One region of the Streptosporangium sp. NPDC023825 genome, then DNA from elsewhere that is predicted to be linked to it. Evidence: riboswitches for the same ligand, from Rfam matches in the RefSeq annotation. Region 1 holds a riboswitch; each other region holds the start of a gene.
The links. A riboswitch is a leader RNA that binds a small molecule or an ion and turns the genes downstream of it on or off. The one in region 1 is predicted to bind S-adenosylmethionine.
Positions count from the first base shown of each region.

Region 2: another riboswitch for S-adenosylmethionine. It lies ahead of AB0G15_RS31045 (glutathione S-transferase C-terminal domain-containing protein); the one in region 1 lies ahead of AB0G15_RS15400 (aminotransferase class V-fold PLP-dependent enzyme).
Region 3: another riboswitch for S-adenosylmethionine. It lies ahead of thrC (threonine synthase); the one in region 1 lies ahead of AB0G15_RS15400 (aminotransferase class V-fold PLP-dependent enzyme).

Region 1 covers NZ_JBFAAE010000014.1:77,967-84,635, reverse strand. The annotation lists gene AB0G15_RS15420 (DUF2520 domain-containing protein) at 1-848, opposite strand, end outside; gene AB0G15_RS15415 (SAM-dependent methyltransferase) at 1,180-2,145, shown strand; gene AB0G15_RS15410 (cytochrome P450) at 2,337-3,536, opposite strand; gene AB0G15_RS15405 (TerC family protein) at 3,589-4,461, opposite strand; SAM riboswitch class IV at 4,693-4,808, shown strand; gene AB0G15_RS15400 (aminotransferase class V-fold PLP-dependent enzyme) at 4,861-6,189, shown strand; gene AB0G15_RS15395 (NADH-quinone oxidoreductase subunit D) at 6,207-6,669, shown strand, end outside.
Region 2 covers NZ_JBFAAE010000047.1:28,140-34,808, forward strand. The annotation lists gene AB0G15_RS31025 (TetR/AcrR family transcriptional regulator) at 89-826, opposite strand; gene AB0G15_RS31030 (ATP-binding cassette domain-containing protein) at 927-1,865, shown strand; gene AB0G15_RS31035 (ABC transporter permease) at 1,858-2,610, shown strand; gene AB0G15_RS31040 (DUF402 domain-containing protein) at 2,710-3,231, opposite strand; SAM riboswitch class IV at 3,284-3,396, shown strand; gene AB0G15_RS31045 (glutathione S-transferase C-terminal domain-containing protein) at 3,436-4,371, shown strand; gene AB0G15_RS31050 (FAD/NAD(P)-binding protein) at 4,368-6,125, shown strand; gene AB0G15_RS31055 (ABC transporter substrate-binding protein) at 6,263-6,669, shown strand, end outside.
Region 3 covers NZ_JBFAAE010000096.1:14,196-20,864, reverse strand. The annotation lists gene AB0G15_RS41205 (cold-shock protein) at 466-666, opposite strand; gene AB0G15_RS41200 (MoaD/ThiS family protein) at 1,014-1,289, opposite strand; gene thrC (threonine synthase) at 1,312-2,607, opposite strand; SAM riboswitch class I at 2,622-2,764, opposite strand; gene AB0G15_RS41190 (S1 family peptidase) at 3,002-4,573, opposite strand; gene AB0G15_RS41185 (RNA polymerase sigma factor) at 4,758-5,315, opposite strand; gene AB0G15_RS41180 (trehalose-6-phosphate synthase) at 5,546-6,669, shown strand, end outside.

The sequences.
Region 1 (6,669 bases):
GCGGCCTCGGGCTTGAGCAGCCCGGCCGCCAGTGCCCGGTCGGCGGTGAGCCTGGCGAGCGCCACGTAGGCGTCCGCCGCCTCGGGGGCGGCGAGGATCAGCGCGTCCACGTGCCTGCGGACGGTCCCGGCGTCGCCGCGCACCACCGGGCCGGTGAGCCCGGCGATGCCGAGCCTCAGCACGTTCTCCAGGGCCGCGCCGAGCAGCGGGCCGAGCATCCGGCCCGGCTGCTCCACACCGATCTTCTCCAGCAGCTCCGAGGACTCCGCGATGAGCGTCACCATGTGGTTGGCCGCCTGGGCCAGGGCCGCGTGGTAGAGCGGCCGGTCCTCGTCGGCGATCCAGACCGGCTCGCCCTCCATCTCGATGACGAGGGCCTCGGCCACCGGGCGGAGCGGGTCGGGAGCGGTCACCCCGTACGAGATCCCGGTGAGGCGGCGCAGGTCGTCGTCGCGGCCGGTGAAGGTCATCACGGGATGCAGCGCCAGCGGCAGCGCCCCCGCCTTGATCGCCGGGTTCAGCACGGCCAGGCCGTACGCGCCGCTGGTGTGGGCCACCAGCTTGCCTCGCAGATCGGTGCCGGTCTCGACCAGGCCGGAGACCAGGCCGGGCAGCACGTCGTCGGGGACCGTCAGCAGGACGAGGTCCGCCCCGGCCACCACGTCCTCCGGCCGGGTGGGGGCGAGCCCGAGCCGCTCGACCGCCCGCTCCCTGGAGGCGTCGGAGACCCCGCTCACCGCGACCACCCGGTGCCCCGCCCTGACGAGCGCGGCGCCGAGCGCCGAACCGACCCTGCCCGCTCCAACCACTCCGACGGCCAGCCGTGCCGGGCGATCGACTGCGTCCATGACGTCCCGTCCTTCGACCATGTGGGGCTCCGTGCCCGATTGACCAGCGTAACGGGCCATGCCGTCGCAACTGTGGCAAGACGCGGGTTCGTAGCGGTCGGTAGCGGAGACGAGGCCCTCCCCGAGGGGTCCCGGGCGGGCGAACCGGGAGCGTACCGGGCCCGCAGGAGAGCCCGCAGGCCCGGCCCACGCGGCGATCCAGCCGGCGCCGCGCCGACACGACGTCGACAACGATCGCGCAAACCGGTGACAGAATGTAGTCATGCATTCACTCGAAGCGTCAGCGCGAGTCGATCTCGTTCCCCCGCCCCGGCGGGTAGCGTCTGAGAGCGTGTGGCTCACCTGGCGTGCCGCGATGGAGCATGCGCTCTACGGCGAAAGCGGCTTCTACATCCGGGAGCGCCCCTCCAGCCATTTCCGGACCTCGGTCGGCGCCTCCCCTGTCTTCGCCGAGGCCGTGCTGCGCGAGCTGGCCGCGACCGACGAGGCGCTCGGCGGCCCCGACCTGCTCGACCTGGTCGACATCGGCGCCGGTGAGGGCGAGCTGGCGGCGGGTGTGCTCGCCGCGGCGCCGCCCGCGCTCCGGTCGAGGCTGCGCGTGACCGCGGTCGACCTGGCGCCCCGGCCGCCGTCGCTGCCCGGGGAGATCGTCTGGTCGAGGGCCGCGCCGGACGGGATCCACGGGCTGGTGATCGCCAACGAGTGGCTCGACAACGTGCCGGTCGACATCGCGGAGCAGACGGCAGACGGGCCCCGGCTGGTCATGGTCAACGTCACCGACGGTGAGGAGCGCCTCGGTGGCAGGCCCTCCGAGGCGGATCTCGCCTGGCTGGACCGATGGTGGCCGATGCGGGCCATCGGGGAGCGGGCCGAGATCGGCAGGCCGCGCGACAGGGCCTGGGCGTCGGTGATCGTACGGCTGGCGCGCGGCCGGGCGATCGCGATCGACTACTCCCACGCCCTGGACGACCGGCCGCCGTACGGCACGCTGGCCGGCTACCGGGACGGGGCGATGGTCGCGCCCGTGCCCGACGGCTCGTGCGACATCACCGCCCACGTGGCGCTCGACGCCTGCGCGGCCTCCGGCGAGAGCGCCGGAGCCGTCACGACGGCGCTGACCACGCAGCGCGAGGCGTTGCGCGCTCTCGGGATCACCGGAGGCCGCCCGCCGGTCGAGCAGGCCAGGAACGACCCTCGCGGTTACCTGCAGGCCCTCGCGAGGGCCTCGGAGGAGGCGGAGCTCATCGCCGCGAGCGGTCTCGGCGGGTTCGGCTGGCTGTCGCAGAGCCGTCTCTGACCCGCGGAACCGGCGTCGTTCCGGCGGGGTCCGCGGCCCGGGCGGCGAGCCCGGCGGGGCCGGCGGGGTACGCCGCCCGGCCGCCGTGCCCTCGTCGGCGGACGGCACGGGCCGGGCACACCCGCGACCCGTCCGCTTGGGCCGTTTCGATCACTTCTTCGGCCGCTTCGACCGCTTCGTTCCAGGCCGGTTCAGACCCGCACGTCGAGGGAGGTGAGACCCCGGATGACGTAGCCCGGCCCCCAGGCAGGCTCGGCGGCGAGTTCCATCTTCGGGGCCTTGCGCAGCAGGGCGCCGAAGGACTCGATCAGCTCGACCCTGGCCAGCGGTGCCCCGAGGCAGAAGTGGATCCCGGCGCCGAAGGAGATGTGCGGGTTGTCGGCCCGGCCCACGTCCAGGCGGGCGGGGTCGGCGAAGACCTCGGGATCACGGTTGGCCGAGCCGAACAGCAGCGCCACCTCGGTGCCGCGCGGGATGTCGACCCCGCCCACCGAGATGTCCTCCAGCACCCAGCGCTCGAACATCTGCAGCGGGGTGTCCCAGCGCATCAGCTCCTCGACCGCCGTGGGCAGCAGGGCGTGGTCGGCACGGAGCCGGTCCAGCTCGGCCGGGTTGCGGAACAGCGACCACCAGCCGTTGCCGGTGACGTTGACGGTGGCCTCGTGCCCGGCGTTGAGCAGCAGCACGCAGGTGCCGACCAGCTCCTCCTCGGTGAGCCTGTCACCCTCGTCGGCCACCAGGGCGAGCGCGCTGATCAGGTCGTCGCCGGGGTCGGCCCTGCGGGCGCGGGCCAGCTCGACGAGGTAGGCGGAGAACTCCTCGGCCGCCCGTACGGCCGTGTGCTGGGCCTCGACCGACGGCTGGAGCTCGTACATGCCGCAGATGTCGGCCGACCAGGGCCGCAGCAGGTGCCGGTCGGCCTCGGGGACGCCGAGCATCTCGGCGATCACGGTGACCGGGAGCGGCTCGGCGACCTCGGCGATCAGGTCTCCGCCGCCGCGCTCGACGAAGGCGTCCACCAGTTCCCCGGCCATGCGGGCGACCTTGGGGCGGAGCGCCTCGACCATGCGGGGGGTGAACGCCTTCGACACCAGCCGCCGGAGCCTGGTGTGCACCGGCGGCTCGACATCGAGCATTCCCGCCCTGATCACCCGCCAGAACGGGTCCTGGAACTCGGGGTCGTCCGGCCTGCCGAACTCCTGGTGCGAGGCCACGTGCAGGTAGGAGCGGCCGAGCCTGCGATCCCGCAGCAGCGCGTTGACGTCGGCGTGCCTGGCCACCAGCCACTGGCCGGTCGGCTCGAAGAAGCTGACCGGCCGCTCCCGCCTCAGCTCGTCGTAGACGTCATAGGGGTGGGCGACGAATTCCGGATTCCAGGGATCAAAGCGCACGTAAGCATCGTAATCCCCGGTTCAGGATCCGGCCCGCTCGGTAATCCCCGGTTCAGGATCCGGCCCGCTCGCCCGGCTTCCCTCCTTCGGCCGGCTCGTCCGCCCGGCCCGCCGGAGCCCCCTGAACCACCGGCGTCTCCGGGCCGGCCCCGCCCTCGGCTCCCTCGGTTCCCTCGACTCCCTCGGTCTCGTAGCGGGAACGCAGCTCGACCGGCTTCCGCCTCGCCTTGCCGCGCATCCGGATGTTCAGCAGCTCCACCAGCAGCGAGAACGCCATCGCGAAGTAGATGTAGCCCTTGGAGATGTGCTGCTCGAACCCCTCGGCGATGAGCACGACGCCGACCAGCACCAGGAAGGACAGGGCGAGCATCTTGATGCTCGGGTGCCGGTCCACGAAGCGGCTGATCGGCCCGGAGGCGACCAGCATCACGATGACCGAGACGATGACGGCCGCGATCATGACACCCAGCTCGTCGACCATGCCGACCGCGGTGATCACCGAGTCGAGCGAGAAGACGACGTCGAGGATCATGATCTGGATGATCACCGAGGTGAAGGACGAGGCGACCTTGCCCTCGGAGTGGCCGGAGTCGCCCTCCAAACTGCCGTGCATCTCGTGGACGCTCTTGGCCAGCAGGAACAGGCCGCCGAGTATCAGGATCAGGTCGCGCCCCGATATCCCCTGGCCGAAGACCTCGAACATCGGTTCGGTGAGCCTCACCACCCACGACAGCGCCAGCAGCAGCAGGAGGCGGCTGATCAGGGCGACGGCGAGGCCGAGCTTGCGGGCCTTGTCGCGCTGCTCGGGCGGGAGCTTGCCCACCAGGATCGAGATGAAGATGATGTTGTCGATTCCCAGGACGATCTCCAGGGCGACAAGGGTGAAGAAGCCTATCCATATCTCCGGGCTGGTCACCCAGTCCATTGCTTTCTCCTTCGTCGGCCGACGCCCGCACACCGTCGGCTGGCTGCCCGAACGCTTCTTCGGCTGACTCCCAGGACGACCGGGAGACGCTCCGAGTTCCTTCCCTCTCATCACGCTTCGCTGGCAAATTCGCCGGGCGGTCCCGGCAGCGCTCGCTCCTGCCCCGATATCGGGTTGATCACGTTTCGGACTTGCGGGGCACTGCGGGGTGTCGGTTATAGTTCCCCCGTAGGTCATGAGTGCCAGTGACAAGCCCCGGCTCGCTGGCCGGCAACCCTCGCGTCCGCGGCGGGGTGCCCCGGGTGAGGACCTGGTCCGGCACGAGGTGTGCCGGGCAAGCGCGGGCTCCAGGCACCTGTGTCATGGGTTGGGGTCCGATGACCTCGAAGGAGCCCTGGCATGTCCACCCTGACGATCCTCAGCACCCCCGAGAGCACCCCAGAGAGCGCCGCCGTCGCTCCGGTGACCGTCCCCGAGACCCATGTATCCGGCGTGTCCGGTGACCGCCCGATCCCGGCCGTGCTCGGCTCGGACCTGGAGGTCCCGGTCAGGGGCGGCAGGCTCGTCCGCTACGCCAACCTCGACTACGCCGCGAGCGCCCCCTGTCTGGAGCCGGTGAGCGCCGCCGTCGCCGCCGCGCTCCCGGCCTACTCCAGCGTCCACCGCGGCGCCGGGTACGCGTCCCAGCTGACCACGGCCCGCTACGAGCAGGCCAGGCACACGGTGCGCGCCTTCGTCGGCGCCCGTCCCGACGACTCGGTGATCTTCACCCGCAACACCACGGACGCGACCAACCTGCTGGCCCGCAGCCTGCCCGAGGGCACCACCGCCGTGGTCTTCGACACCGAGCACCACGCCTCGCTGCTGCCCTGGGAGCGGGTCGTGCGGCTGGCGGCCCCCGCCTTCCCCGGCGAGGCCGTCCGCGCCGCCGACGACGCGCTCGCCTCGATCGACGGCCCCAAGCTGCTGGTCGTGACCGCCGCCTCCAACGTCACCGGAGAGCTCTGGCCGATCGCCGCGCTGGCCCACATCGCCCACCGCCACGGGGCCCGCGTCCTCGTCGACGCCGCGCAGCTCGTCCCGCACCGCAGCCTCAACCTGACGGCGCTCGACCTGGACTACGTGGTCTTCTCCGGCCACAAGCTCTACGCGCCGTTCGGCACCGGCGCGCTGATCGGCCGTTCCGACTGGCTGGCCGAGGCCGAGCCGTACCTGCGGGGCGGCGGCGCGGTGAAGGCCGTGAACGACGACGGCACCGAGTGGCACGACGACCCCGAGGCGCGGCACGAGGCGGGAACCCCGAACGTGCTGGGCGCCGTCGCGCTCGCCGCGGCCTGCGACGCCCTGACCGCCACCGGCTGGACCCCGCTGGTCCGCGAGGAGGAGCGCCTCCTCGGGCGCCTGCGCGCGGGCCTCGCCTCCGTCCCCGGCGTGCACGAGCTGTCCCTGTGGGGCCCGGACCACCCGCGCGTCGGCATCGTCTCCTTCGTGGTGGACGGCTTCACCGCCCGCGAGGTCGCCGAGGCCCTGTCCGGCGACCACGGCATCGGCGTCCGCGACGGCAAGTTCTGCGCCCACCCCTTCGTACGACACCTGCTGGGCGCCAAGGACGGCGGCTGCGACGACGTCACCGCCTCCGCCGTCCGCGCCTCCATCGGCATCGGTACCACCTCCGAGCACGTCGACCGGTTGATCGGCGCCCTGCGGGATCTTGCCTCGCGCGGCTGACGTGACAGCATGGCCCTATGACTGAAGGCGCGCCCCGTGAGCTGAACGTGGGGCTGGGAGCCGGGGCCGAGGCCGTGCGGGGGGCGCACGGCAAGGAGCTCGCGACCGAGGACATGATCCTCAACATCGGGCCGCAGCACCCGTCCACGCACGGCGTGCTGCGGCTGCGGCTCACCCTGGACGGGGAACGGATCGGCTCGGCCGAGCCGATCGTGGGCTACATGCACCGGGGCGCGGAGAAGCTCTTCGAGGTGCGCGACTACCGGCAGATCATCGTGCTGGCCAACCGGCACGACTGGCTGTCGGCGTTCGCCAACGAGCTGGGCGTCGTGCTCGCGGTGGAGCGGATGCTCGGCATGGAGGTGCCGGTCAGGGCGGTCTGGACGCGCACGCTGATGGCCGAGCTCAACCGGGTGCTCAGCCACCTGATGTTCCTCGGCTCCTACCCGCTGGAGCTCGGCGCGATCACCCCGGTCTTCT
Region 2 (6,669 bases), on a different contig from region 1:
GTCGAGTTCGTCGAGCGCGGGACACCGGGCCGCCGGGCCGGGGCGGTCTCCGGTGTAAGAAGCGTGAAGGGCCTGAGGCCGTCCCGGATCAGGCGGGCGGCTCTCCGGTCACGAGCACCGCGACGCCGTCGAGGATGCGGTCCATGCCGAAGGCGAACTCGTCGTCGGGACCGCCCGACATGTCGAAGACCCGGGCTTCGAGAAGCTCGTGGATCTCGGGGAAGCGCTCGGCGTCGGTGAGCCTGGCGAGTGACCGGGCGTAGCCGGACAGCGCCTCCTCGTCGGTGACCCGGGAGGCGTCGAAGGCGTCCTGGAGGTCGGCCAGGAGCGCCACCTCGGTCCTGACGAAGCCGTTGACCAGCAGCAGCGCCGCCAGCTTCGTGTCCGGGTCGAGCCCGGTGCCGCGCAGGCAGCGCAGCCCGGCCTCCAGCCAGGCGACGTGGTTGGGCATGATCCCCGGGCCCGTGATGGGGATGCGCAACGACCAGGGGTGCCTCTGCAGGGAGGCGCGCATGGCGGCGGCCCACCGGTGGACGCCCCGGCGCCAGTCGTCGCCCGGCTCCGGGAGCGGGGGAGGCGGGCCGAGCACCGCGTCCGTGATGAGCATGAGCAGGTCGCCCTTGGAGGTGACGTAGCGGTAGAGCGCCATCGTGGAGACGCCGAGCTCGGCGGCGATCTTGCTCATCGAGACCGCGGGGAGTCCCTCCGCGGAGCCCACCCGCAGGGCCGCCTCCACGATGTGCTCCAGGCTCAGGGTGCGTTTGGGTCCCTTGCCGGGCCGCTCGCGCAGCCCCCAGGCGATCTCCACGCTCTCCGGCACTTCCATCGCGCTCCCGGGCTTGACCGTCCTTTCCTGCGAGTGTATACCTTACGCAATGCCGCGTATGCCATAAACAGTAGAGCGTACGCCATACGCAGGAGGGGTAGTGGAACCAGCGATAGAGGTCGTCGGCCTCACCAAGTCCTACGGCCGGGTCGCCGTCCTGGCCGGTGTCGACCTGCGCGTCGCCAGGGGCAGCGTGTACGCGCTGCTCGGTTCGAACGGCGCGGGCAAGACCACGACCGTGCGCACCCTGGCGACGCTGGTCAGGCCGGACGCGGGACGGGCCACGGTGGCCGGGTTCGACGTCGTGCGCGACCGCCGCCGGGTCCGCCGCGCCATCAGCCTGACCGGCCAGCACGCGGCGGTCGACGAGCTGCTCACCGGCGAGGAGAACCTGCGGATGATGGGGCGCCTGTCCGGCCTGTCGCGCGCGGCGGCCCGCCGCAGGGCGGCCGAGCTGCTGGAGCGGTTCGACCTGGTCGAGGCGGGGAGGCGGCGGGTCGGCACGTACTCGGGCGGCATGTGGCGCCGGCTGGACCTGGCCGCGGGGCTGGTCGGCGCGCCGTCGGTGATCTTTCTCGACGAGCCGACCACCGGTCTCGACGTGCGGAGCAGGCAGGCGATGTGGGAGGTGATCACGCAGCTCGCCGGCTCGGGCACCACGGTCTTCCTGACCACCCAGTATCTGGAGGAGGCCGACAGCCTGGCCGACAGGATCGCGCTGCTCGACGGCGGGAGGGTGGTGGCGGAGGGCACCGCCGACGAGCTCAAGGCGAGGGTCGCCGCCTGGCGGCTGGACCTCGTCCTGTCCGACGCGCGGTCGTTCGCCGAGGTGACGCGCCTTCTCGGGGCGCGTGCCGTCCACACCGATCTCGCCACGCTGACCGTCGGGGCGGCCGTCGACGGGAGCGCCACGGGGATCCGCGCCCTGCTGGACGAGGTGGACCCGGGGCGTTCGGCGGTCAAGAGGTTCACCGTGCGCGGCGCCACGCTCGACGACGCGTTCCTCGCGCTGACGGACAGGGAGCGGGCCGGTGTCTGACCTCACCGCCTGGCCGGTGATGACCGGCCGTGCCGTCCGCCTGTCGCTGCGCAACCTCGACGCGCTGCTCACCTCGTTCCTGCTGCCCGTCCTGGTCATGCTGCTGTTCGTCTACCTGTTCGGCGGCGCGATCCAGACCGGCGTCGACTACGTCACCTACGCCGTCCCCGGCATCCTCGTCATGTGCGCCTCCTACGGCGCCTCCCTGACGGCGGTCGCCGTCAGCCACGACATGAGCCGGGGGATCGTCGACAGGTTCAGGTCGATGGACGTCGGCGGCGGTGCGTTCCTGGGCGGGCACGTGGCCGCCGGCACCGTGCGCAACCTCACCTCGCTCGCCATCGTGTTCGCCGTCGCGTTCCTGCTCGGCTTCCGGGCGGACGCGGGCCTGTCCGGCTGGGCGGCGGCGGTGGGCGTCCTGGTGGCGTTCGTGCTGGCCATGTCCGCGGTCTCGGCCCTGGTCGGCCTGCTGGCCAAGACACCGGAGGTCGCGGGCGGTTTCACCTTCCTGGTGATGTTCCTGCCCTACCCGAGCAGCGCCTTCGTCCCGGTGCACACCATGCCCGCGTGGCTGCACGGGTTCGCGGAGAACCAGCCGGCCACACCGATCATCGAGTCCGTACGCGGCCTGCTGCTCGACCGGCCCGTGGGGAGCGACCCGTGGAAGGCGCTGGCCTGGTGCGGCGGCCTCCTGCTGATCTCGGCGATCTTCTCCGGCAGGATGTTCCGCCACCGCGCCCGCTGAGGTCACCCCGCCCGCTGAGGTCGCGGGAGTGCCGGGAATGCCGGAAGCGCCGGGGTGCCGGGGGCGCCTGGGGCCGCCCCCGGCACCACCGTCCGGGGCTCAGGTGACCAGGGCGAGCCAGCGCGGCGCGTCCCCGAAGGGGGCGGCGCGGGAGGTGACGGCCTCCATCAGCCAGGCGGCCGAGGCACGGGCGTTCTCGACCACGCCGGGCGGGTAGGCGTACTTGACCCGGTGCTCCTCGAACTCGTCCTCGTCGTCCAGGAAGACCCGGCTCGGGCGGCCCTTCAGCAGGTTCCGGCGGGTCCGGATCACGTCGAGGTCCAGGTCGACCATGGTGACCCCGCCGTCTTTCCACTCCGGCACCGTGGAGATGTCGCAGTAGATCTCGTGCTTGTTCGGGGCAGCGTTGAAGGCGGCCGTCCACCAGGCGTCGCGCGGGAAGAGCATCACGAACGGATGGGGCCAGGCGACCGGGGGGCCGTCGCCCTTGCGGCCGCTGGAGCCGGCCACGCAGCCCGTCCACACCCCGTGCTCGTCCTCGCCGAGCAGCAGGCCGCGGTGATGCCAGTGCAGTGACCCGTCGTACTTGCGGTAGACCACGTTCACGCTCTCATAGGACATTCCCCGACACTAAGGCTTGACAGAGATCTATGTATTTCCTACCTTCTAAATAGGTTAAGAGTGTCAGTGAGAAGCCCCGGCTGGCTGACCGGCAACCCTCGCACCGCGGCGGGGTGCCCCCGGGGGAGACCTGGCGGCACGGTGGGCGTGCCGCAAGCGCGGACCCCCTCACCAGGGTCACCGAGACATGCCCGGGAGCGCCACATGTCGAAGACCAGCACACTGAACCACGCGAGCCCCGTCGACCTCGACACCCACGGCCACTACCGGCCCGGTGGCAGGCCCGGCCCGCGCTACCCCTTCCAGGGACGGATCGGCACACCCGCCTTCCCCGCCGAGCCCGGGCGCTACCACCTCTACGTCGCGGCCGTCTGTCCGTACGCGCAGCGCGCGGCCATCGTGCGATCCCTCAAGGGCCTCCAGGACGTGGTCTCGCTCTCCTACGTCGACGACGAGCGCGACGGGCGCGGGTGGGCGTTCCGCGAGCGGCGCGGGGCCGACCCGGTCAACGGGTTCACCATCCTGCGGCAGGCGTACGAGGTGACCGAGCCGGGCTTCGACGGGCACGTCTCGGTGCCGGTCCTGTGGGACAGGGCGACCGGCCGCATCGTCAGCAACGACTTCCCCGACATCACGATCGACCTGGCCACCCGGTTCGGCGGCGACCCCGAGGCCGACCTCTACCCCGAGGAGCTCAGGCCGGAGATCGACGAGCTCAACACGAGGATCTACGAGATCCTCAACACGGCGGCGGGCCGCGTGGCGGCGGCCACCACCGAGGCCGCGTACACCGAGGCGCGCGGGGCCGTGGTCGCCTTCCTGGACGAGCTGGACGCCCGCCTGGCCGACCGCAGGTTCCTGTTCGGCTCGGGGATCACCGAGGCGGACGTGCGGCTCTGGCCGACCCTGCTGCGCTTCGACCTGAGCGACAACCCGGCGGCCAGGATCAGCGAGCGCCCGCTGACCGCCTTCCCCAACCTGTGGGCCTACGCCAGGGACCTGTACGCCCGCCCCGCCTTCCGCGAGAACACCGACTTCACCGTCATCGCCCGCCCGTCGGGCGAGACCGACGCCTGGCGGATCCCGGTCGAGCCGCTGCACGCCGACTGGGACCAGCCGCACCGCAGAGCCGCCGTATGAGCGCCTCGATCGCCGTCGTCGGCGCCGGGCCGACGGGCACCTGCCTGGTGGAGCGCATCTGCGCCAACGCCGCCGACCTGCTCGGCTGGCCGTCGCTGGACGTCCACGTGATCGACCCCCACCCGCCGGGCGGCGGGCGCGTGTGGCGCCACGACCAGCCGGACCTGCTCTGGATGAACTCCACCGCCGCCGACGTGACGCTCTTCACCGACGAGTCGGTGCGCTGCGAGGGACCGATCCGCCCCGGGCCCACGCTGGCCGAGTGGCTCGGCGGCGACCCCGGCAGGTTCGCCTCCCGCCCGGCGCAGAACGGCTACCTCTCCCACGTCTTCCGGCAGGCGGTGGCGACCGCCCCTCGCGGCGTCCGGGTGCACGTGCACGCCGCCCGCGCCGTCGACCTCGCCGACGTCCCCGGCGGGCAGGCGGTGACGCTGGACGACGGCCGGACGATCGAGGCCGACGCGGTGATCCTGGCCCAGGGACACGGCGACGTGACGCCGACGAGGGAGGAGAGCGCGCTGGCCGATCTGGCCGCGCGCGCGGGGCTGCGCTACCTGCCCACTGGCTACACGGCGGACCTCGACCTCGACGGCGTTCCCGCGGGGGAGCCGGCGATCGTGCGGGGGATGGGGCTGGCCTTCGTCGATTTGATGGTGCTGCTCACCTCGGGTCGGGGCGGCCGGTTCGTCCGCGAGTACGACGGGGAACTGGTCTACCTGCCCAGCGGGCGCGAGCCCCTCCTGCACGTGGGGTCGCGGCGCGGCGTGCCGTACCACTCCAAGACCGGTTACCCCTTCACGGGCGCCCGCCCGCCGGTGCCGCGCTTCCTCACCCACGAGGCGCTGGGCGAGGGACCGTGGAACTTCCGCCGGGACGTGTGGCCGCTGGTCGCCAAGGAGCTGGCCTTCGCGTACTACCACGAGCTCATCACCGCCCGCCCCGAGCGCGTCAAGCTGGGATGGGCGGAGTTCGAGGAGGGCTTCGCCGCCGAGGAGTGGCGCAGTCCCGGGATGCGCAAGCTGATCCGCGAGGCCGTGCCCCGGCACCTGGACCGGCTCGACCTCGACCGGCTCGACCGGCCGCTGGACGGCATCCGGTTCGGCGACCAGGCCGGCCTGCAGAAGTGGATGCACGGTTATCTCGCCGTCGACCTGCAACGACGTTCGGACCCGGCGCACAGCGCCGACCACGCGATGATCCTCGGCCTGCTCTCCGTCTACGGTGTCCTCGCCGAGCTGGGCGTCTCCGACCCGTGGTTCGCCGGGTTCTTCAGCTACGTCGCCAGCGGCCCGCCGGGACCCCGGCTGGAGGAGCTGCGCGCCCTGGCCAGGGCGGGGATCGTCACCTTCCTCGGCGCGGACCTCAAGGTCGACCACCACGGCGGGCGCTGGCGGGCACAGAGTCCCACCGTGCCCGGCGGCGTGACGGCCACCACCCTCGTCGAGGCCAGGCTGCCCGCGCCCAGCGTGAGCCGGGCCGTCGACCCGCTCATCGCCGCTCTCCGCGACCGGGGCGAGCTCGACGAGGAGTCGGGCCTGGTGAACGTACGGCCCGCCGACCGCCGCCTGCTCGACAGGTCGGGGACCCCGCACCCCCGCAGGTTCGCCTTCGGTCCCTGGGTCGTCGGCGGCCGGGCCACCGGCGGCTTCGCCAGGCCCCGCCTCAACGCCCCGCTCCTCCGCCACGCCGACGCCCTCGCCCGGATCGTGCTGTCCGAGGCCGCCGGAACCCAGATACGACGGCACGTCGCATGAACCGCCCCGATCGCACCGATCATGCCGGTCGTCCCGGCCGGCGCCCCACCGAGCCGTCCGAGCCCGCCGCACAAAGGCACGTTGTGGAAAAGCACGTCGTACACAGGCATGTCGTACCGAAGCACGAGGAGAAGAACGTGAAGTTGCGATGGGGCGCCCTGGCGTTCGCCGGGGTGCTGGCGCTCACGGCGTGCGGAGCCGGGAGCGGGGCCCCGAGCGCGGCGGCCGGCGGTGAGGGCGGCGGTGGTGATGGCGGGTCGCTCGTGTGGGCGGTGGAGACGCAGCCGATCACCTTCAACCCGCACCAGTGGGGCCAGAACAAGGCCCGTCTGCTGGTCCACAACCAGTTCGACGCGCTGATCGCCCGGGGTGGGAACGGCGAGTTCCTGCCGTGGCTGGCCACGTCCTGGAAGGTCTCCGAGGACGGGCTGACCTACAGCTTCGAGCTCCGCGACGACGTCACCTTCCACGACGGCGAGAAGTTCGACGCCGCCTCGGTGAAGGCCAACCTCGACCAGCTCGTCTCGCCCGGATACAACGCCGC
Region 3 (6,669 bases), on a different contig from region 1:
ACCTCCGTGTCATGGGGACGTAGATCTCGCGTCACGTCGGCGTGGGCCACGCGTCGTCACCGGTCCGCCGCGCCACCCGCCGCGCGCTCCGCGCCACCCGCCGCGCGGCTCCGTGCCACCCGGCGGGCTCCGTGCCATCCGGCGCGCGCTTCGCGCCGACCCGCCCGCGGCTCCGCGCCACCCGGCGGGCTCTCCGTGCTACACCGGCGCGCTCACAGCGTCCCTGCGCGCCCCTGAGGTCCCTGCGCGGCGTCTCCGCGTGAGCGCGCGCCACCGCCCCGCACCCCACCCGGCCGCCGCGTACCCCGTGCGACCACGCGTCCCCTGCAGCCGCCCCTACCGCGCGACGCGAAGGCCCGGCTCGCCTTGTCGGGAAGCGAGCCGGGCCTGGGCGGTGAGGATCCAGCGGACTGCGATACCGCGGGATCCACCGGCTCTTCCCTGCGAATTCACGAAACGGCCACGTCAGACCGCCCGGACGGACTCCGCCTGGGGACCTTTCTGACCTTGGGTGATCTCGAACTCGACCCGCTGGCCCTGCTCGAGGGCACGATAGCCGTCCATCATGATCGCGGAGTAATGGACGAACACATCCTTACCACCGTCTACCGCGATGAAGCCGTAGCCCTTGTCCGCGTTGAACCATTTGACGGTGCCCTGCGCCACTTGCGACTCCTCTTACTGGTCTTAAGGACGACGCCCATTCCTCTCGCGAAGTCCTCAATCGCCGGGGCGGACTTCGCCGCGGCGATCGTTCCGACCATACCTGTGGGAAGCGGTAGGGCAACAGAGTCAAGCACCAAACTACCGCTTTACGAGAGCTTTTAGTACGAGAAGAGAGTTTCACTATCACTATTAGTTAGTTAAGGGTTACATGACCCATCTAAGTCCCTGAATATGAGCTTGCGTCATAAAACACGGCACCCGCCCGGCCGGAGCCGGGCGGGTGCCGTGGAGTCGCGGGCGCCCCGGGGGCGGCGCGGGGCGGTCAGGGCCGCCTCAGGGCGGGAGGATCAGCCTCCGGCCACCGCCGGGATGATGGAGACCTGAACGCCGGAGGGCGTGGCCGTGTCGAGGTTGTCGACAAAACGGACGTCCTCATCCCCCACATAGACGTTGACAAAACGTCGGATCTTTCCCGATTCATCAAGAATCCGGGCGCCGATCCCCGGGAAGTCCGCGTCGAGCTTCTGAAGAACATCGCGCAGGGTCTCACCCTCTCCGTTCACCTCGGCGGCACCATCGGTGTAAGTCCGGAGAATCGTCGGAATCCGCACAGAAACGCTCATAATTCAGTACCTTTCACGATTTCTAGGCGATAGCCGCACGGAATGCGTCAAGAGAAGGCCGAATCACCGCGGTCGGGCGCGCCTCCGCGGCCACCGCGTCAAGGGTCTTGAGACCGTCGCCGGTGTTGAGGACCACGGTCTCGGCGTCGGGGTCGAGCGTGCCCGAGGCGACCAGCTTGCGCAGCACCCCGACGACGACGCCTCCGGCGGTCTCGGCGAAGATGCCCTCGGTCCTGGCCAGCAGCCGGATCGCGTCGACGATCTCGGCGTCGGTGACGTCCTCGACCGCGCCGCCGGTGCGGCGGGCGATGTCCAGGACGTACGGGCCGTCGGCCGGGTTGCCGATCGCCAGCGACTTGGCGATCGTGTCCGGCTTGACCGGGCGGATCACGTCGTGGCCCGCCTTGTAGGCGGCGGAGACCGGGGAGCACCCCTCGGCCTGGGCCGCGAAGATCTTGTACGGCCTGTCCTCGACCAGGCCGAGCGCGATCAGCTCCTTGAAGCCCTTGTCGATCTTCGTGAGCTGCGAGCCCGACGCGACCGGGATGACGATCTGGTCGGGGATGCGCCAGCCGAGCTGCTCGGCGATCTCGTAGGCCAGGGTCTTGGACCCCTCCGCGTAGTAGGGCCGGAGGTTGACGTTGACGAAGCCCCACTGGTCGCCCAGCTCGTCACCGATGAGCTCGGAGCAGAAGCGGTTCACGTCGTCGTAGGTGCCCTCGATGCCGATGAGCCTGCCGCCGTACACGGAGGCCATGACGATCTTGGCCTGCTCCAGGTCGGAGGGGATGAACACGCAGGCGTCCAGCCCGGCCCGCGCGGCGGCGGCGGTCACGGCGCCGGCCAGGTTGCCGGTGGAGGAGCAGGAGAGGGTGTGGAAACCGAAGTTGCGGGCGGCCTCGACGGCGATGGCCACCACGCGGTCCTTGAAGGAGTGCGTGGGGTTGCCGGAGTCGTCCTTCACGTGCAGGGAGCGGATGCCCAGCTCGCGGGCGAGGTTGCCGGCGTTGACGAGCTTGGTCCAGCCGGGCGCCATGTTGGGCTTGGCGGCCACGTCGTCGGGGACGGGCAGCAGCGAGCGGTAGCGCCAGATGTTGGTCGGCCCCTCGGCGATCCGCTCCCGGGTCACACGCCCGAAGTCGTACGCGATCTCAAGGGGCCCGAAACACTCGTCACAGGCGAAGCTGGGGCCGAGGTCGTAGCGGGCACCGCACTCCCGGCAGGACAGGGCGACGGCGGGGCCGAAGCGCCGCTCTCGCGCGTCGCCGGCACGACCGGAGGAGGTGGTGGTGTTGTTCTCAGTGGTTGCGAGCGCCATGAAGCGAGGCCTTTCCCTCATCTTCGTCTGCGGACCACCCTGGTCACAGACCGGAATTGGCACCTGTCCCGGCCGACCTCGTTCAGATCACGAGTCTTGAACCGGGATGGTTGCCGGGGCTTCGCAGGGCCGGTCCCTCCACCCCTCTGGATGAGCAAATATTCAGTTGGAAACCTGACGCGCAGGTCCTCAGCACTCTACCCCGCCCTGCCTCCCTCCTGACTCCCTGTCTCACTGTGCGAGACATGGCGTGTTATCCAACGGACAACCGTCTTCGGGCCGCCGGTCGCGAGGCGCGCGGCGCACGCCCGGACGGCAGGCGGGGCCCCCGCCGGACCCGGCGATCCTCGGTGATCGCGGGCCCGGCGGGGGCCCCGCCCCCTGCCGGTCGTCGCTACGGGAGGCGACCCGCCGGGGCGGTCACGGCACTCGGCACCCGGAACCCCAGGGTGTAGGGGCCGGAGCCGGCCGCGGAGACCACCCGGTAGCGGTAGTAGCCGGGCGTGCCGGTGTAGGAGATGCTCTCGTCGGGACCCGCGCTGTCGGAGGTGGCGACGACCGGCCAGGTGCTGCCGTTCCACTTCTGCAGGTACAGGTCGAAGTCGGTGCCGTCGGAGCCGTCCAGGCAGGCGGTCTGGAGACCTCCGACGGTCAACCTGTAGTACAGGCCCCTCGGCTGGTAGACGGATCGGCCGGCGGCCAGGGTGCCGGTGTAGGTGTTGGGGAAGCCGGTGCAGGTGCCCGTGACCGGCGGCGGCGGGTTGCCCGCCGTGGTCCTCAGGGTCAGGCCGTACGCGGTGAGGATCGGGGCGATCGGCTGGAAGTAGGTGGTGCCGCCCTGGCTGCAGTCTCCGGAGCCGCCGGAGGTGACGCCCTGGGCCTGGTCGACGGAGATGAACGAACCTCCGGAGTCGCCGGGTTCGGCGCAGACGGTGGTTCGGGTCAGCCCGTTGACGGTGCCCTGGGGGTAGGTGATGCTGGCGTCGCGCTGCTGGATGAGACCGCAGTGCCAGTCGGTGGTGGAGCCCGACCGGCAGACCGAGGCACCCTCGATGGCGATCCGGGCGCCGGCGACGGGCACGGTGCCGCCCTGGCCGTTGTCGACCGTCGGGGTGGCCGTCCAGTTGGTGTTGGCCAAGACCCAGGCGTAGTCGCTGCCGGGGAAGACCGATCCCTGGAAGGTGCCTTGGGCGACGCGGTTGAAGCCGGTGGTGGCGTTGCCGGTCCTGCCGCAGTGGCCAGCGGTGACGAAACCGTTCTGGGTGCCCTTGAGCACCGAGAAGCCGACCGAGCAGCGGCTGGTGACGCCGATGTAGTAGGCGTTGCCGCCCACCAGGTCGTACAGCGGCTGGGGAACCTCGGTGGAGGGCAGCACGACTACCGCCGCTCCGTCCACCCCGGCGCTCTCGATGACGTTTATGGCAGCCTCGGGCTGTGGGGAGAGGACGACCACCTTGTTCCTCTTCACGTCGACGAAGCGCGCGCTCGACACGAGCGGCTGCGGGGGCAGGCTGTCGTCGACCGCCTGCTTGATCGCGGTGAGCTCCACCAGCGACCTGGGGACGACCTCGGCCTGGGCACCCGCGTCGAGGATCGTCGGGATGTCGGCGGCGCTGGTGGTGGCCACCACCAGGGTGTGCGCGCTGGTTCCTCGCAGCCAGGTGCCGCCGAAACGGGGGCCGAGCCTCCTGGCCATCTGTAGCGCGACCGGGGTCAGGCGGGCCTCGTTGAGCAGCCGGGCCTGGGCCTGGGCCGGGGTCAGGCCGAGGTCGCGCTCGAGTGCTTCCAGCATGCCCGGCGGCGGTTTCCGCGCGGCCGACATGGCCCACTCGGCCGTGGTGGCGGACGGGGCGGCGGGCGCGGCCGGGGCGGCCGCCCCGCGTTCGGCGCCGGCCGGTACGGCGGCCAGGGCAAGTGCGGTGGCCGCCAGGACGCATGCCGTGGAAACGGCGTGTCTGCGGAACATGTGGTCTCTCCTCGACCTCGGCGTGCACAGCGTGAGGGGAGATCGCCACATGTCACCGATTGATCACGCGACGTGGGCAACGCCACCCTAAATCAGGTGAGGCCGTCAGGGCCGCGCGCCACGCGGAGAGTGCTCCTCGACCGGTTCCGGCCTGGCGGGCAGCCCGTCAGAGGCCGGGCGGCGGTCAGAAGCCGTAGGCGTCGCCCAGGGCGCCCTGGACGTACTTGCGCGCCTGGTGGATGCGCGACTTGGCGGTGCCCAGCGGGATGCGCAGCTGCTCGGCCACCTCGTTGTAGTCGAGCTGGCAGATGTCGCGCAGCACCAGCGCCTGGGCCAGTTCCGGCTTCTCGGCCTCCAGCGCCTCCATCGCGTCGAGCAGGTCCAGCCGGGACCCGGCGATCACGCTGACCCGGGCGACGTCCGGCTTCTGCAGCGGCAGCTCGTCGGAGCTCTGCTCGGCCGCGCGGCGCTTCAGCGAGCGGTAGGTGGTCCTGGCGCAGTTGGCGGTCACGATGTGCAGCCAGGTGCTGAACCGGGCGCGACCCTCGAAGCGGCCGATGTTGCGCGCCACCGCGAGCAGGGTGTCCTGGCAGGCCTCCTCGGCGTCCTGCCGGAAGGGGAGGATCCGGCCGCAGTGCCTGAGCACGGCGGGCTCGATCCGCTTCAGCAGCTCGCCGAGAGCGCGGTGGTCGCCCTGGGCGGCCGATCGGGCCAGGTCCTCGGTCGTCTCGTCCAGCGCCATCACGGGCCCCCATCAGCGGTCACGGTCGCTGGACATCCTACGGTCGGGGGTCGCGGATGGTGACCCTCCCTCATCGCCACAAAAAGGGTGATAGAGCGGGGCTCATCACTCCACCTGCTGACAAGAGCTGACACAATTCGATGGACGCCGTTCCTTCCTTGATTTGAAGAGCGAGGACATCCCGACGAGGTGCCGGTTAACCTTGGGGTCTCCACGCTCAAGGAGAATCGATGAGCGCGATCCTGGTGGCCTCCAACCGAGGTCCCGTCTCCTTCACCCTCTCCGAGGACGGTTCGCTGTCCATGCGCAGGGGAGGTGGCGGCCTGGTCTCCGGCCTGTCGGAGGTCGCGAAAGACCTCGGCGTCCTGTGGGTCTGCGCGGCGCTGTCCGACGGCGACCGCGGCGCCGTGCGGCTGGCCCCCGGCGGCCGGCTCGACCAGGCGGGCTACGACACCGGGGCGCTGCGGATGCTCGACATCCCCCCGGCGACCTTCCACCGCGCGTACAACGCGGTCGCCAACTCCACCCTCTGGTTCGTCCACCACCTCCTCTACGACATCCCCAACAGGCCCTACTTCGACGCCAGGTTCCGCCGGGAGTGGGAGTCGTACCAGTCCTACAACGAGGCGTTCGCGATGGCGCTGGCCGAGGAGGCCCCGCACGGGGCGCGGGTGATGGTGCAGGACTACCACCTGAGCCTGGTCCCGGCCATGCTCAGGGGGGAGCGCCCCGACCTGCGGGTGGCGCACTTCTCGCACACGCCGTGGGCGCCGCCCGAATACTTCAACCTGCTCCCCGACGACGTCGCGACCGAGCTCCTCGAGGGCATCCTGGGCGCCGACCACGCGGGCTTCCTCACCGCCCGCTGGGGCGGGGCGTTCATGGACTGCTGCGAGACGGTGCTCGGCGCGCGGGTCGACCGCGGGGAGCGCACCGTCACGCACGCGGGCAGGACGACCCGGATCGGCACCCACAGCCTGGGCGTGGACGGCAAGGCGCTCTGGACGCGGGCGTCCGAGCCCGACGTGGAGTCGCACATGGCCGCGCTCCGCGCCCAGGTGGGCGACCGCAGGCTGATCGTGCGGATCGACAGGACCGAGCTGTCGAAGAACATCGTGCGGGGCCTGGTCGCCTACAAGCAGTTCCTCGCGGCCCACCCGGAGTGGCACGGCCGGGTCACCCACCTCGCCTTCGCCTACCCGTCCCGGCACGACCTGCCCGAGTACCGCGAGTACACCGCGGCGGTGCAGCGCTGCGCCGAGGAGATCGAGGACGAGTACGCCACCGAGGACTGGGACCCGCTGATCCTCAACGTCGACGACGACTACCCGCGCTCGCTGGCCGCCTACCGGCT